3 linked regions of the Rhizobium lentis genome follow. The protein of the gene in region 3 interacts with the protein of the main gene of each other region in a pairwise test. Links are inferred from orthologs where the notes say so. Each region holds a gene or a part of one and is shown on either strand. Other genes may lie near its edges. The genes, in order: hupB, nadE and dnaA.

Region 1 (4,326 bases), 1.3 Mb from region 3 along the record:
GTGACGACGCCCTGATGGCGATCAGCCAGCAATACACCCGTGAAGCCGGTGTCCGCAGCTTCGAACGCGAACTGATGAAGCTCGCCCGCAAGGCGGTCACCGAGATCATCAAGGGCAAGACGAAGTCCGTTCACGTGACGGCCGCCAACATCGCCGACTATCTGGGCGTCCCGCGCTTCCGCCATGGCGAAGCCGAGGGCGAGGATCAGGTCGGCGTCGTGACCGGTCTTGCCTGGACGGAAGTCGGCGGCGAGCTGTTGACCATCGAAGGCGTGATGATGCCGGGCAAGGGCCGTATGACGGTCACCGGCAATCTGAAGGACGTCATGAAGGAATCGATCTCGGCGGCGGCCTCTTATGTCCGCTCGCGCGCTGTCGATTTCGGCATCGAACCGCCGATGTTCGAAAAGAACGACATCCACGTGCACGTGCCGGAAGGTGCAACGCCGAAGGATGGTCCGTCGGCCGGTGTCGCCATGGCGACCGCCATCGTCTCGATCATGACCGGCATCCCGGTCAACAAGCATGTGGCCATGACCGGTGAAATCACCCTTCGCGGCCGTGTGCTGCCGATCGGCGGTCTCAAGGAAAAGCTGCTTGCAGCGCTTCGTGGCGGCATCAAGAAGGTGCTGATTCCGGAAGAAAACGCCAAGGATCTGGCGGAGATTCCGGACAACGTGAAGAACAGCATGGAGATCATCCCCGTCTCCCGGATGGGCGAGGTGATCAAGCATGCGCTGATCCGCCGGCCGGAGCCGATCGAGTGGGATGGCACCGTGGAAACGCCCGTCATCACTTCGGTCGAAGGTCTCGACGATTCGGGCGCGACCATAGCGCATTGAGCGGCATTTGCCACATTTGTGCCCAATTCGCGCAAAAGACGAGAAAAGGCTGGCGGAAACGCCAGCCTTTTTTGTGAAAACGTCATGGAGACGCTTGCTTTTCCCTGATTTGCAGGGCTTTTGGGTTTTCGGCGGGCCTGATGAAACCTATTCTGCGCCTAGCTTTAGATTTGAGTCGTTTCATACCATTTAGAAAGGGGTGGAAACATGAACAAGAATGAACTCGTGTCCGCAGTGGCCGAAAAGGCAGGACTGACGAAGTCTGACGCGGCTTCCGCTGTTGACGCGGTTTTCGACGTTGTCCAGGCCGAACTCAAGAACAAGGGCGATATCCGCCTCGCTGGTTTCGGCAGCTTCACCGTTTCTCATCGCGCTGCAACGAAGGGCCGCAACCCGTCGACCGGCGCTGAAGTCGACATTCCGGCCCGCAACGTGCCGAAGTTCACGCCCGGCAAGGGCCTGAAGGACGCCGTCAACGGCTGATTCATCATCCGCCGGCCGTAAACGAGAACGGCTGAGCAGGTTTTCGAGGGGTTCGGCGCTGCCGGACCCCTTTTGTTTTGCCGCTTGCCGTATGCAGCGCTTTGTCTTACCAACAATGCTGTTCTCAGGGCGGGGTGAAAGTCCCCACCGGCGGTAAGGGCTGCGGCCCGAGCCCGCGAGCGCCTTCCGAGGCTTTGACCGGGGAGGGGTCAGCAGATCCGGTGCGATTCCGGAGCCGACGGTTAAAGTCCGGATGAAAGAGAATGAGCATGGCTGCGTGCGGGCAGGGGACTGCCTGCCTCCGCATCCAGTCGTTCATGCGTCCTGATTTATGTTGGTCCCTGTTTTGGATGAAAGACATGAATCAGAATTCCCTTGCAATCCCGCGTTCCCGCGCCTTTGCCGGCGCAGCCTTCATGGTGCTTGGAGGCGTGGCCTTCTCGCTCCTCAATGTCGTCACCCAGTGGCTGACGATGACGCTTGCCTTTCCGCCGGCTTCTGCGGCCTTCTGGCAATATGCCTTCGCCTTCCTTTTCTCCTTGCCCTTCCTGCGGAAGGCAGGCCTTTCGGCCATGCGCACGGATTATCCCTGGCGGCATGTCGTGCGGGTCGTCTTTGCCGCGCTTGGCGTCGAGGCCTGGGTGTCCGGCCTTGCCTTGGTGCCGATCTGGCAGGCCATCGCCCTTGTCATGACCTCGCCCTTCTTCATCATCCTCGGCGCCCGCCTGTTCCTCGGCGAACGCGTCGGCCCGGCCCGCTGGGCGGCGACCGGCGTCGGCTTTGCCGGCGCTATGATCATCCTGCAGCCATGGTCGGACAACTTCACCTGGGCGGCATTGCTGCCGGTGCTCTCGGCGCTGCTCTGGGGCGCCTCGTCGCTCATCACTAAGAGCCTGACCGGCATCGAAAAGCCGGAAACGATCACCGTCTGGCTGCTGGTTCTGCTGACGCCGGTCAATGGCGGGCTGGCGCTTGCGGCGGGCTTTGCCGTGCCGACGGGCGCGACGCTCGCGCTCTTCCTTCTGGCCGGCCTCCTGACGGTCGTGGCGCAATATCTGCTGACCCTTGCCTATGCCAGCGCGGATGCCGCCTATGTCCAGCCCTTCGACGATCTGAAGCTGCCGCTAAACGTGCTCGCCGGCTGGCTTTTCTTTGGCTATGCGCCGGCCGGTTATCTCTGGCTGGGAGCCGCGCTCATCCTTTCTGCCTCTCTCTTCATCATGCGAAGTGAGATGCGCCGGGAAAGGAAGGAGACTGACGTAAACCTCTGAAATCTCGCGGGCTGTCATGTCTCTGTCATGGCAGTCCCTCAAAAAACCTCTGTTCGATCTTTTCGACATTGGGGGATTTCATGACAAATTCATCGCGCAAGGCAGCGTTTGCTGCCGTGCTTCTCGCCTCCGTTGCCGTCCCGGCCGCGGCCGAGCCAGTTTTCAACCGCATCGCCTCTTTCCCGGTCGCCCAGAACCTGCCGGCCGACAAGGACAGGCTTTCGCCGACTTCGGCCGAAATCGTCACCGCGACCGATGACGGCAAGACGCTGATCTATAGCGACAGCCCGCTCGGTGCGATCGGCTTCATCGACATTACCGACGCCAGGGCCCCGAAGGCTGACGGTGCGATGATGACGGACGGCGAACCGACATCGGTCACCTCGAGCGCCGGCAAGGTGCTTGTTGCCGTCAACACTTCCGAAAGCAAGGCCAAACCCTCCGGCCGCCTCGCGATCGTCGACGTGGCGACGAAAAAGATTGAGCACACCTGCGATCTCGGCGGTCAGCCGGATTCGATCGCCCTCAACAAGGACAAGACGCTCGGCGCCATCGCGATCGAAAACGAGCGCGACGAAGACGTCAACGACGGCAAGATCCCACAGATGCCGGCCGGCGATCTCGTTGTCTTCCAGCTCAAGAACGGCACAGTCGATTGCGGCACCATCAAGCATGTGGCGCTGAGCGGTCTTGCCGGCGTCGCGCCCGAGGATCCGGAGCCGGAATTCGTCGCCTTCAACGGTCTGAACGAAATTGCGCTGACGCTGCAGGAAAACAACGAGATCGTCATCATCGATGCCAACACGGCTCAGGTAAGACGCACTTCAGCGCCGGCAGCGTCGATCTCTCGGGCATCGACACCAAGCGCGACGGCGCTCTGAAATTCGCGGGCGAATCCAAGGGCGTGCTGCGTGAGCCGGACGCCGTGAAGTGGCTTGACGACAACCGCCTCGTCGTTGCCAATGAAGGCGATTACCAAGGTGGATCGCGCAGCTTCACCATCTTCGACAAGACGGGCAAGCTTCTCTACGAAGCGGGTGCATCCTTCGAACGCGCCGTCGCCCATCTCGGCCACTATCCGGAAAGCCGGTCAGGGTCGAAGGGCGTCGAGCCGGAGGGCCTCGAAGCCGCCAAGTTCGGCGAAGACCAGTATTTCTTCCTGCTCGCCGAGCGCGCCTCGGTTGTCGGCGTCTATAGGGATACAGGCGCCGATCCCGAACTCGTCCAACTGCTCCCGTCGGGCATTTCGCCTGAGGGCGCGGTCGCCATCCCAGAGCGCAATCTCTTGGCGACTGCCAACGAACTCGACCTCGGCAAGGATGGCGGCGCGCGCTCCCACGTGATGATCTACGAACGTTCGGAAGGCGAGAAGGCCTATCCGACGATCGTCTCCGCTGACAAGGACGGCAATCCGATCGGCTTCGCAGCTCTTTCGGGTCTCGCCGCCGTTCCGGGTAAACCAAGCATGCTCTACGCCGTCAGCGACAGCGTTCTCGGCTCGCAGCCGACGATTTACACGATCGATGCCGGCAAGAAACCGGCGGTCATCACCGACGCTCTCGTTGTTAAGCGTGACGGCGCTCCAGCTCAGAAGCTCGATATCGAGGGGATTGCGGCTGCCGGCGACGGGTCCTTCTGGCTCGCCTCGGAAGGCTACAGCGAGCGTCTCGTTCCGCATGCCCTCTACAACGTCAATGCCAAGGGCGATATCAAGGCCGAGATCGCCCTGC
Region 2 (4,589 bases), 880 kb from region 3 along the record:
AATTCGGCGATCGGGCTCATCATCGGCGGCGTCGTCGGCGCCCCTTTCGGCGCCATCCTCGTCAAGCGGCTGCCGGTGCGGGCGCTGATGGCGGCTGTCTCGTTGGTCATCATCACGACCTCGACGATACGGTTCTTCTAGCTCAAAGCCGTTTCGGCGGGTCAGAGATTCCGGCCGAAATAGACCTCCACCGCAGCAATCCGGTCGCCGCGGAAACACAGGCTCTCCATGTTGCCGAAGCTTGCGCCATCCCTTTTTTCGGCGCGATAGCGAACCGCCACCTCGTCGCCGACGACCGCCAGAAATTCGATGTGGATCGCGCGGAAGACCGGCTCCTTCGGCCAGCAGCGCTCGAAATAAGCCGCCCGATCGATGTGGTCGTCGCGCGGACTGGAGAAGGTGAAATCCTCGGTCAGCATGGCGCCGGCGACATCCTTGCGATCCTCGAGATAGGCGGCGTAGAGGTCGCGGACGGTCTGCTCCCGGGATGGGGCCATTGCGTTCATGGCAGGTCCTCCGTTTTGCCGATTTCAACTTGCAATCAGTTTATCTTCTAGCTCTTTCAGCCGAGATGATCCAGATTGCGGCGCAACTACGCAGGGATCGATGCAAGGAATGATGGACACGCAATGGGAGGCCGCTGTTAGGCCGGGCTCGATCTACTGGAAGCGCAACCTTGCCATTTCGCTGATCGGCTCCTTCACCACCATCGTGGCGATGACGCTGCTGCTGCCCTTCCTGCCGCTCTATGTCGAGGAGCTCGGCGTGAGCGAGCATGCGGCCATCGTGCAATGGTCGGGCATTGCCTATGGCGCCACCTTCCTTGCCGCCGCTCTCGTCGCGCCGCTCTGGGGGCGGCTCGGCGATATTTACGGCCGCAAGCTGATGCTGGTGCGCGCCAGCCTCGGCATGACGGTGGCGATCGCGCTGATGGGCATGGCCGGCAATGTCTGGCAGCTGGTAGCGCTGCGCCTCTTCGTCGGGCTCGCCGGCGGCTACTCCTCCGGCTCGATGGTGCTGGTGGCGACGCAGACGCCGAAGGACCGCTCGGCCTGGGCGCTCGGCGTCTTGTCTTCCGGCATCATGGCCGGCAACCTCGTCGGGCCGCTGATCGGTGGGGTGCTGCCGCCGATCATTGGCATCCGCGGCACGTTTCTTGCCGCCGGCGCTATGATCTTCCTTGCCTTTCTCGCCACCGCCCTGCTGATCAAGGAAGAGAAGTCGCCGGCCCGCAAGCAGGCGGCCAAGGCAAGCGGCGGCTGGAAATCCATTGTCGACACGCGGCCGGTCATCGCCATGCTGGCGACCGGCATGCTCCTGATGTTCGCCAATATGTCGATCGAGCCGATTATCACCGTCTATGTCGCGCAGATCGTGCCCGCCGTGAATGAGGTGACGATGATTTCCGGCCTGGTGATGTCGGCCGCCGCCCTCGGCAGTATTCTTTCGGCCTCGTGGCTCGGCAGGCTTGCCGACAGGATCGGCCACTGGCCCGTGATCGCGGGGGCGCTTGCCGTCGCCGGGCTGCTTTCGATCCCGCAGGCGCTCGTCGCCAGTTCCTGGCAGCTGATCATCCTGCGTTTTCTGATGGGCGCGGCACTCGGCGGGCTGCTTCCCTGCATTGCCGCCGTCATCCGTCACAGCGTGCCGGACAGCGCGGCCGGCGGCATTCTCGGCCTGTCGGTCTCCTCGCAATATGTCGGCCAGGTGGCCGGCCCCGTTCTCGGCGGCTTCGTCGGCGGTCATATCGGCATGCGGGCGGTTTTCCTCGGAACATCGCTGCTGCTTCTCGCCGGCGCCGCCTATGCCTGGATGGTGCGGCCCAGGGATGCGGCTGGATCACACATGCGGGCTGCCCGGGATCAGCTCGACGCCTGAGCGGGCGATCGCGGCCGGACGGGCGGGCCGGCACGGACGTAAGGCCGGCCGCTCTCAGAGTGTGTTGACCGCCACCGGCAGGGCGCGCTTGTGGGCGGTCGCCCGATAGGCGGCGAGGATGCGGCGGCGGGCGATCTCGCCGACCGGCTTGCCCTCGAGGAAATCGTCGATCTCGTCATAGCTGACGCCATAGGCCTCTTCGTCGGGGCGCAGCGGCCGCTGGTCCTCGAGATCGGCGGTCGGCACCTTGAACACCAGCTCGTCCGGGGCGCCGAGCCGCTTTGCCAGGAGGCGGACGCGGCGCTTGTTGAGGCCGGCGAGCGGCAGGATATCGGCGGCACCGTCGCCGAACTTGGTGAAGAAGCCCATGACCGCTTCGGCGGCATGGTCGGTGCCGATGACGAGGCTGCCGAGCGCGCCGGCGAGCGCGAACTGGGCGATCATGCGCTGGCGGGCCTTGATGTTGCCGAGGATGAAATCCTGCCGGCCGGCATCGGCAAAGGCGAGGCCGCCGTTGCGGACTGCCGCCAGCATCGCATCCGCCGGCTCCCTGATATTGACCACCATGGAGCGATCGGGGCCGATCGTTGCGAGCGCTTTGGCCGCATCGGCCTCGTCCGCCTGGACGCCGTAGGGAAGACGCACGGCGATGAATTCGGCCGCATGGCCACTGTCACGCAGCTCGCGCACCGCCTTCTGAGCCAGCAGCGCCGCCGTCAGCGAATCGACGCCGCCGCTGATGCCGAGGACATAGCCGCGCAGGCCCGAGGCGACGAGATAATTCTTAAGGAAGGCGCTCCGCCGTTCGATCTCCTGTTCAGGGTCGATATCGGCGGCAACCCCCAGTTCGCGGATGATCTCGCCTTGTTCGTCGAACAGCACAGTCATAGGCCTCTTCCTCCCACCTACGGAATTTCGGCGCCACTATGGCGAAAAGATGGGAGGAAGGCGAAGCCGTTTCGGGCAGACCTGCCATGCATTTCGTGCAAGTGGGTGTTGGGACGCAGTATTCCTGGGCTAGGGTAGCCCTTCTGTCCTGCCGGACCCGTGGCTCGACCCCGACCGGTGCCGGCCGGGGGATCTGGCTCTTTGCTTCAGGTCAGCTTGGGGAAAACCGGCACGATCCTGACGTCGGATCGCTCCGCGCCACCAAGAATGCCGATTTGTCTCGCCAGGGTTTCAGCCGTCTTCGGGAGGAACGGCTGAAGCAGAAGTACGATCTCCCGAAGAAGGCCGCCAAGTGCGGCGAAACAGGCCAGCAGACGGGTTTCCAGTTGCGGCCGATCCGCCCCGGCGGCCGCGTTCAACGCCTTGACGAGCGTCCATGGTTCCAGTTCGACCACGCGCTTGTTGGCGTGGGACACAAGATCGAAGATCGCGGCCAGCGCTTCATGGAACGAAGCCGTCTCGATCGCCTTCTCCACCGAACGCCTTATTGCCAGGACTTTCTCCTCATCGATTGTTGCATCGAGCTCGACACGGACCGCGATGTCCTGCTTTGCCGCAATCGACAATATCCTGTTGAAGAGGTTGCCGAGCTGGGCGATCAGTTCGCCGGTATAGGCCGCTTCCAGGCGTTCCACGGTAAAATCGCCGTCTCCATGCGCGCGGATGTGCCTCAGCAGGAAATATCGGACGGCATCTGCGCCATAGCGTGCCGCGAGCGGCACCGGATCAATGGCGTTGCGCTTCGACTTGCCGATTTTGCGGCCGTCGACGGTGACATAACCGTGGACGTGGATTGTCGTTGGAAGCGGCAAACCCGCCGAGAGCAGGATGGCGGGCCAATAGACGGCGTGGAACCGGGTGACGCCTTTTCCGACGAGATGCTCGCGCCGGCGGGCGTCGAACCAGAACCTGCGAAGCGCTTCGGTTTCGTCATCTTCGCCATATCCGAGAGCGCTCAGATAATTACCGAGGGCATCATACCAGACATAGATGGTCTGATCCGGGTCGCCCGGCACCGGAATGCCCCAGCCTCTTGCCCGCTCGGCGCTGCGCGAGACGCTGAAGTCATTCAAGCCGGACTTGATCAGCGCCAGGATTTCGTTGCGCCTGGACGGCGGGCTGATCCGCAACGCGTCCGTCTCGATCGCCTCGCGAAGCCGCTGCTGATAGCGGGAGAGCCGGAAAAACCAGTTCGTCTCGGTCACTTCCTCCGGCCTGGTCAGATGCTCCGGGCAGCAGCCGCCGACAAGCTCGCTGTCGGTATAAAACTGTTCGCAGCCGGTGCAATAGAGGCCGGCATAGCTTCTCCTGTATAGGTCGCCCGATGCTTCACAAGCCTTCCAGAGCTTTTCGACGGCCGGACGATGGCGAGGGTCGCAGCTCGTGCGAATGAAGTCGTCGGCATCGATGTTCAATGCCGATTGAAGGTCGAGGAAGCGCTTGGCATTGTCGGCGACGAAGACGGATGGCTCGCATCCGGCCTTTTCGGCCGCCAGGACGTTCTTCAGGCTGTTTTCGTCCGAGCCGGTCTGCAGCCGCACAGTCCAGCCCTCGCCCTTGCGATATCGGGCAAGCGCATCGGCCTGGACGAGTTCAAGGGCAAAGCCGATATGCGGGCTGGCATTGACGTAAGGGATAGTGGTCGTGAGATAGAGGGTCTTATCGGTCATCGCAGGGTCCTTTCCTGAAAATTCAGGCGGGCCGCCGGAGACAAAAAACCCGCCAGGTCGGCGGGGGCTGTTTCCTCAAGCAAAAGCGTAAGT
Region 3 (4,542 bases):
CGGAGGCCTGGCTCGAGATGGTCGAGCGCGATGGCCACGGCATTCTCGACGAGGAGCGGCTCGGCTACGAGGAGCAGTCGGACGAGCTCTTGCTGATGGGACTGCGGCTGAGAGAAGGCGTCGATCTCGCCCGCTGGCAGCAGCTTTCGGGCCGCGAACTCGACCCGAAACGCGAGGAATTTCTGCTGCAGCACAAATTCGTCGAGCGGATCGGCAATTCGCGGCTGCGCTGCACGCCATCCGGCATGCTGATCCTCGATTCCGTTGTCGCCGACCTTGCTTGCTGACATTCGGGCCTGCTGACATTCGGGGCCGCGGCGTTCGGGAAATCGGCTGATCCCGGCGCGGCGGCGATGCCGCCGTCCACGCCGGAAAGACTTCTCAGCGATGGCCGGTAGCGCCCGATTTGAAAAGGCTGCCTGTCGGCGTCTTCAGGAACATGTCCAGCGGTATATGCTCCTGGTGCAGGAAGCCGGTCGCCGGCAAGAGGCCGTCGCGGACCATTTCGATGACGGCGACGACGGAGGCCGACGTCGTCCAGGCAATCGCCGTACGGCGGGCGCCGGCAATCTCGATCGGATAATAGGCACGCACGAATTCCTTGCGGCGCAGGCTGCCGTTCTCGGTGCCCTCGGCGGCAACATGGACATAGACGACGTCGTCTTCGACAGGCGGCTTGGCATTGGTCAGAATCTCGCCGGCGAGCTCGCGCTTGTCGCGCATCAGCAGCTCATGGAAGAAGAAGTTCATCAGCTCCATATGGCCGGGATAACGCATGGTCTTGTAGTCGAGATTGTCGACCTTGCCGAGCATGGTGTCGCACATGGTGCCGAGACCGCCCGAGGTCGTGAAGGCTTCGAGCTTGACGCCGCCGACATAGGCGGTCTCGTGCCACTCCATCGGCGAGACGAGCTTGCGAACGCCGCCCTCGATGACCTCGCAATCATTCAGATATTCATTGACGACGCCTTCCGGCGACCAGTTGAAGGCATAGCCGAGAAGGCCGGTCGGATGCTGCGGCAGGGCGCCGACGCGCATGCGGATCGACCGGCAGCGATCGAAGCCGTCGGCGAGGCTTGCGCCGACGATGCCGACGAAACCCGGCGCCAGGCCGCATTGCGGCGCCATCAGGCCACGGGCAGTCTTCGACAGCTCGATGATGAAATTGGTCGTAGGCACATCTTCGGTCAGATCGAAATAGTGGATGCCGGCAAGATGGGCGGCGCGGGCCAATTCGATGTTCAGATGATAGGGCAGGCAGGACAGCACCGCCTCGACGCTCGAGAGCAGCTCGCCGATGACCGCGGGATCGGAAATATCGCCGGTGCGGCACTTGAATGGCACCTCGGCCAGCGGCAGCTGCGCATCGACGCCGATCACCTCGAAGCCGCCTTCATGCAAAAGCGTGGCCGCCAGCCGCCCGACCTTGCCGAGACCGAGAACGGCGATCTTTCTAAAACTCATTCATTCCTCCCGCGCGCCTCTTCGACGCTTCTGCTCTTATCGAATCGTATTCCAAGATGCCGCCCATTTGCGGGCGGCACATCTCGGGCCGGAGGTATAGAATAAAAAGCTCATAAAAGAAAACGGCCGGAATCGCTTCCGGCCGTCGAATTCTCGCTGCACAGGGCGTTCTTCGAACGCGCCAGGGACGCTTGCGCGGACTATTCGTTGATCAGTCGCTTCAGAAGCTCGATTTCGTGCGAAAGCTTGGTGTCGCCGGAAATCAGCTCCTCGATCTTGCGCACGGCATGCAGCACGGTCGTGTGATCGCGCCCGCCGAAACGGCGGCCGATCTCCGGAAAGGAGCGCGGCGTCAGCGTCTTCGACAGATACATGGCGATCTGGCGTGGCTTGACGATGACGCGGGTGCGGCGGTTGGAAACCAGTTCCTGGCGCGAGACATTGTAGTGCCTGGCGACGATGCGCTGGATGTCCTCGATGCGCACACGGCGGGGCTCGCCGGAGCCGACGAGATGGGCGAGCAATTCGTCCACACGTTCGATCGACAGGTTCGGCTCGAAGGAGCGGCGGAAGATCAGCTGGTTGAAGGCGCCTTCGAGTTCGCGGCCGCTGGCGGTAATATTGCGGGCGACGTGCTGAAGCAATTCGGCCGGAATTTCGAGCGACGGATCCTCGAGCCGGGCCGCGGCCAGGCGACGCTTGAGGATTTCGAGACGCATTTCGTAATCCGGCGCGTCGAGTTCGATCGCCACGCCGCCCTGCAGGCGCGAACGGACGCGCGGGTCGAGCGACTCCAGTTCCCACGGCGCGCGGTCGGCCGCGACGACGACCTGCTTGGCGCTGTCGAGCAGCATGTTGAGGAGATGGCAGAATTCGTGCTGGATCATCTTGCCCTGCAGGAACTGCATGTCGTCGATGATCAGGAGATCGATGTTGCGCAAGGAATCCTTCAGAGTCAGCGCGTCGTTGTCGCGGATCGCCGTGGCGAAACGCCACATGAAATATTCAGCCGTCAGATAGACGACGCGCAGAGCCCGCGGGTTCTGCACCGCCGCATTGGCGATCGCCTGCAGCAGGTGGGTCTTGCCAAGGCCGACCGTCGAATGGACGAAGAGCGGGTTGAAGCGCACCGCGCCGGAGCCGGCTTCGGCGATCGTCTTGGCAGCCGCAAGCGCGACGCGGTTCGAGCTGCCTTCCACGAAAGTATCGAAGGTGAAACGGCTATCGAGCGGCGAGCCGAAGAGCGGCGTACCGAGGCTTGCCGGCCGTGCGGCCGCAACAGCCGAAACCGCCTGCTGGATGGCCTGGCCGGCTGGCTGGGCGCTTGGCGGACGGCGCATTTGGGCGGGAGCAGCCGGCTCGGGCTGGACCACCTCGTCGACGGCCTTCATGCCGCTGCGCGTTGCCGTGCGCACCAGGATTTCGATCTTCAGGATTTCCGGGTCTTCGGCCTGGAACAGACCGGTGATGAGATCGAGATAACGATTGTTGATCCACGACTTCAGAAAGGTCGTGGGAACCGAGAGCCGAACAACGCTCTTCGATACAGAATGCAGCTTCAGCCTGGCAAACCAGCTGGCATAGACGTCCGGACCGACCTGGGCCTTCAAGCGCGCGCTGACGCGCTCAAACAAAATGCTCTGCTTCATTTCCGCCTTTACTTCCCCCACTTCCAGGCGAATGGAGCCGAACGCCTGCGGTGCCGCATCCCCATTGTCGAGCCCGCCCGCCTTCATCGTATTCATCTGCATAGTGCCGCCTTTCCATTCCACCGGGCGGCCTCCGCTAAATCAGCCGCCCGATTATTCCCCGCTTTGACGGGCCGGCGGCATCCTCATGAAGCCGCTTGCCTGCCGGTTCACTCAAACACGGCGCAGAAATCCGTTGCAGGTACCGCGTTCATGCGGCACCTTCATCCGGCTTTCCGTGCCAGGCTGGCGGTCAATCCTCGTTTCGGCCGACCAGCCCGAACGCAATAATACTATCCCCTATCCGACAGCCTCACGTTAAACGTGTGGTTGCCCTAGGCACAAAACATCCCTGCCCCGTAACAGCCACGTTACAGGCCCAACTCCGTCAAGTGCTTGAAAAAACGGAAGCGCAAGGCTCCGTAACAAATGGCACAAACGTATCGCCCCGCCGACGTGGCAGTTAAGACCGAACTCTGCAGGTGATGTCCGCGCCCTCTGTTGGAAGCCATTTAGGCAGGATCAAATGGCAAGATCAACGATGAATTTTACGCAAAATTAAGAAGCGACCATTGACTCCGCCCGCCCTTTTCGGGCGTCACACCAGCGTCAAAAAAGAATCGCTTTTGAATCAAGGAGATTCCCCGTTCGGGCTATTTTGACACGCATTGAAAGAAAAAAAATAAAAATCTTCTTGACTCGCCCATGGTCCCGGACGCGCGGCCTAGAGTCGCGAGGCCCCAAAGCATCCTTGCGCAAGCCCTTGTTTTTAAATGCTTTTTCCTGTCATGGCACTGACACGAAACAGTCGCGCAATTAACCACGAAGAGGCCAATCGACGGAATCGAAAAAGCCCGGCAAAATTACCGGGCTAATCATAACGAGGAGGTCGTTAATGGACGATTACGCGGTCGCGGCGACCGAAAGAGCCTTCACACGAGCGGCGAGGCGAGAGACCTTGCGCGATGCCGTGTTGGAGTGCAGCACGCCCTTGCTGGCGGCGCGGGCGAGTTCCGGCTGAGCTGCCAGGAAAGCTTCCTTCGCCTTGGCGGCGTCGCCGGATGCGATAGCCTCTTCGACCTGGCGAACGAAAGTACGAACGCGCGAGCGACGAGCCTTATTGACGTCGGTACGGCGGGCGATCTTGCGGGTCGCTTTTTTCGCCGAAGTTGTATTGGCCATGGATGCCTCTCTCAAGAATTCGAACAAACTCCGTCATTACCGCGGGCCCTGCGGCCACCAAATCCAGCAATGCGGGAGCAATCGCGGAAAACCAGACCGGCTTTCCGAACCGTGGGCGGGCATATAACCCTAAAGCCGGCCCACGTCAACGCGGATTTTCAAGCTTTCCAGCCGGAAGCGCCCAAAAGCTTTCAACGGTGCTTAAAGG

The links.
Region 1: the proteins of dnaA (region 3) and hupB interact in binary tests that used the Escherichia coli proteins (3 or more experiments, as listed by UniProt). The link is inferred for Rhizobium lentis from one-to-one orthologs.
Region 2: the proteins of dnaA (region 3) and nadE interact in binary tests that used the Escherichia coli proteins (3 or more experiments, as listed by UniProt). The link is inferred for Rhizobium lentis from one-to-one orthologs.

What each region holds. Positions count from the first base shown.
Region 1 is NZ_CP071454.1:3,516,285-3,520,610, forward strand. The notes cover bases 1-2,687. They hold hupB (DNA-binding protein HupB), read left to right. Parts: upstream 1-1,049; coding sequence 1,050-1,325; downstream 1,326-2,687. Other genes in these bases: lon (endopeptidase La), read left to right, coding at 1-842; J0663_RS16870 (DMT family transporter), read left to right, coding at 1,676-2,596.
Region 2 is NZ_CP071454.1:3,073,090-3,077,678, reverse strand. Bases 850-3,799 are described here. They hold nadE (ammonia-dependent NAD(+) synthetase), read right to left. Parts: upstream 2,767-3,799; coding sequence 1,933-2,766; downstream 850-1,932. Other genes in these bases: J0663_RS14795 (methionine--tRNA ligase), read right to left, coding at 2,973-3,799; J0663_RS14805 (MFS transporter), read left to right, coding at 850-1,878. Also shown: J0663_RS14815 (sulfite exporter TauE/SafE family protein), read left to right, coding at 1-141; J0663_RS14810 (nuclear transport factor 2 family protein), read right to left, coding at 162-506; more of J0663_RS14805, read left to right, coding at 616-849; more of J0663_RS14795, read right to left, coding at 3,800-4,496. UniProt on the Escherichia coli protein: Catalyzes the ATP-dependent amidation of deamido-NAD to form NAD. Uses ammonia as a nitrogen source.
Region 3 is NZ_CP071454.1:2,196,337-2,200,878, reverse strand. What follows is about bases 941-3,843. They hold dnaA (chromosomal replication initiator protein DnaA), read right to left. Parts: upstream 3,216-3,843; coding sequence 1,665-3,215; downstream 941-1,664. Other genes in these bases: J0663_RS10570 (saccharopine dehydrogenase family protein), read right to left, coding at 941-1,464. Also shown: radical SAM family heme chaperone HemW, read left to right, coding at 1-287; more of J0663_RS10570, read right to left, coding at 382-940; rpsT (30S ribosomal protein S20), read right to left, coding at 4,056-4,334; J0663_RS10555 (enoyl-CoA hydratase), read right to left, coding at 4,526-4,542. UniProt on the Escherichia coli protein: Plays an essential in the initiation and regulation of chromosomal replication. Binds in an ATP-dependent fashion to the origin of replication (oriC) to initiate formation of the DNA replication initiation complex once per cell cycle.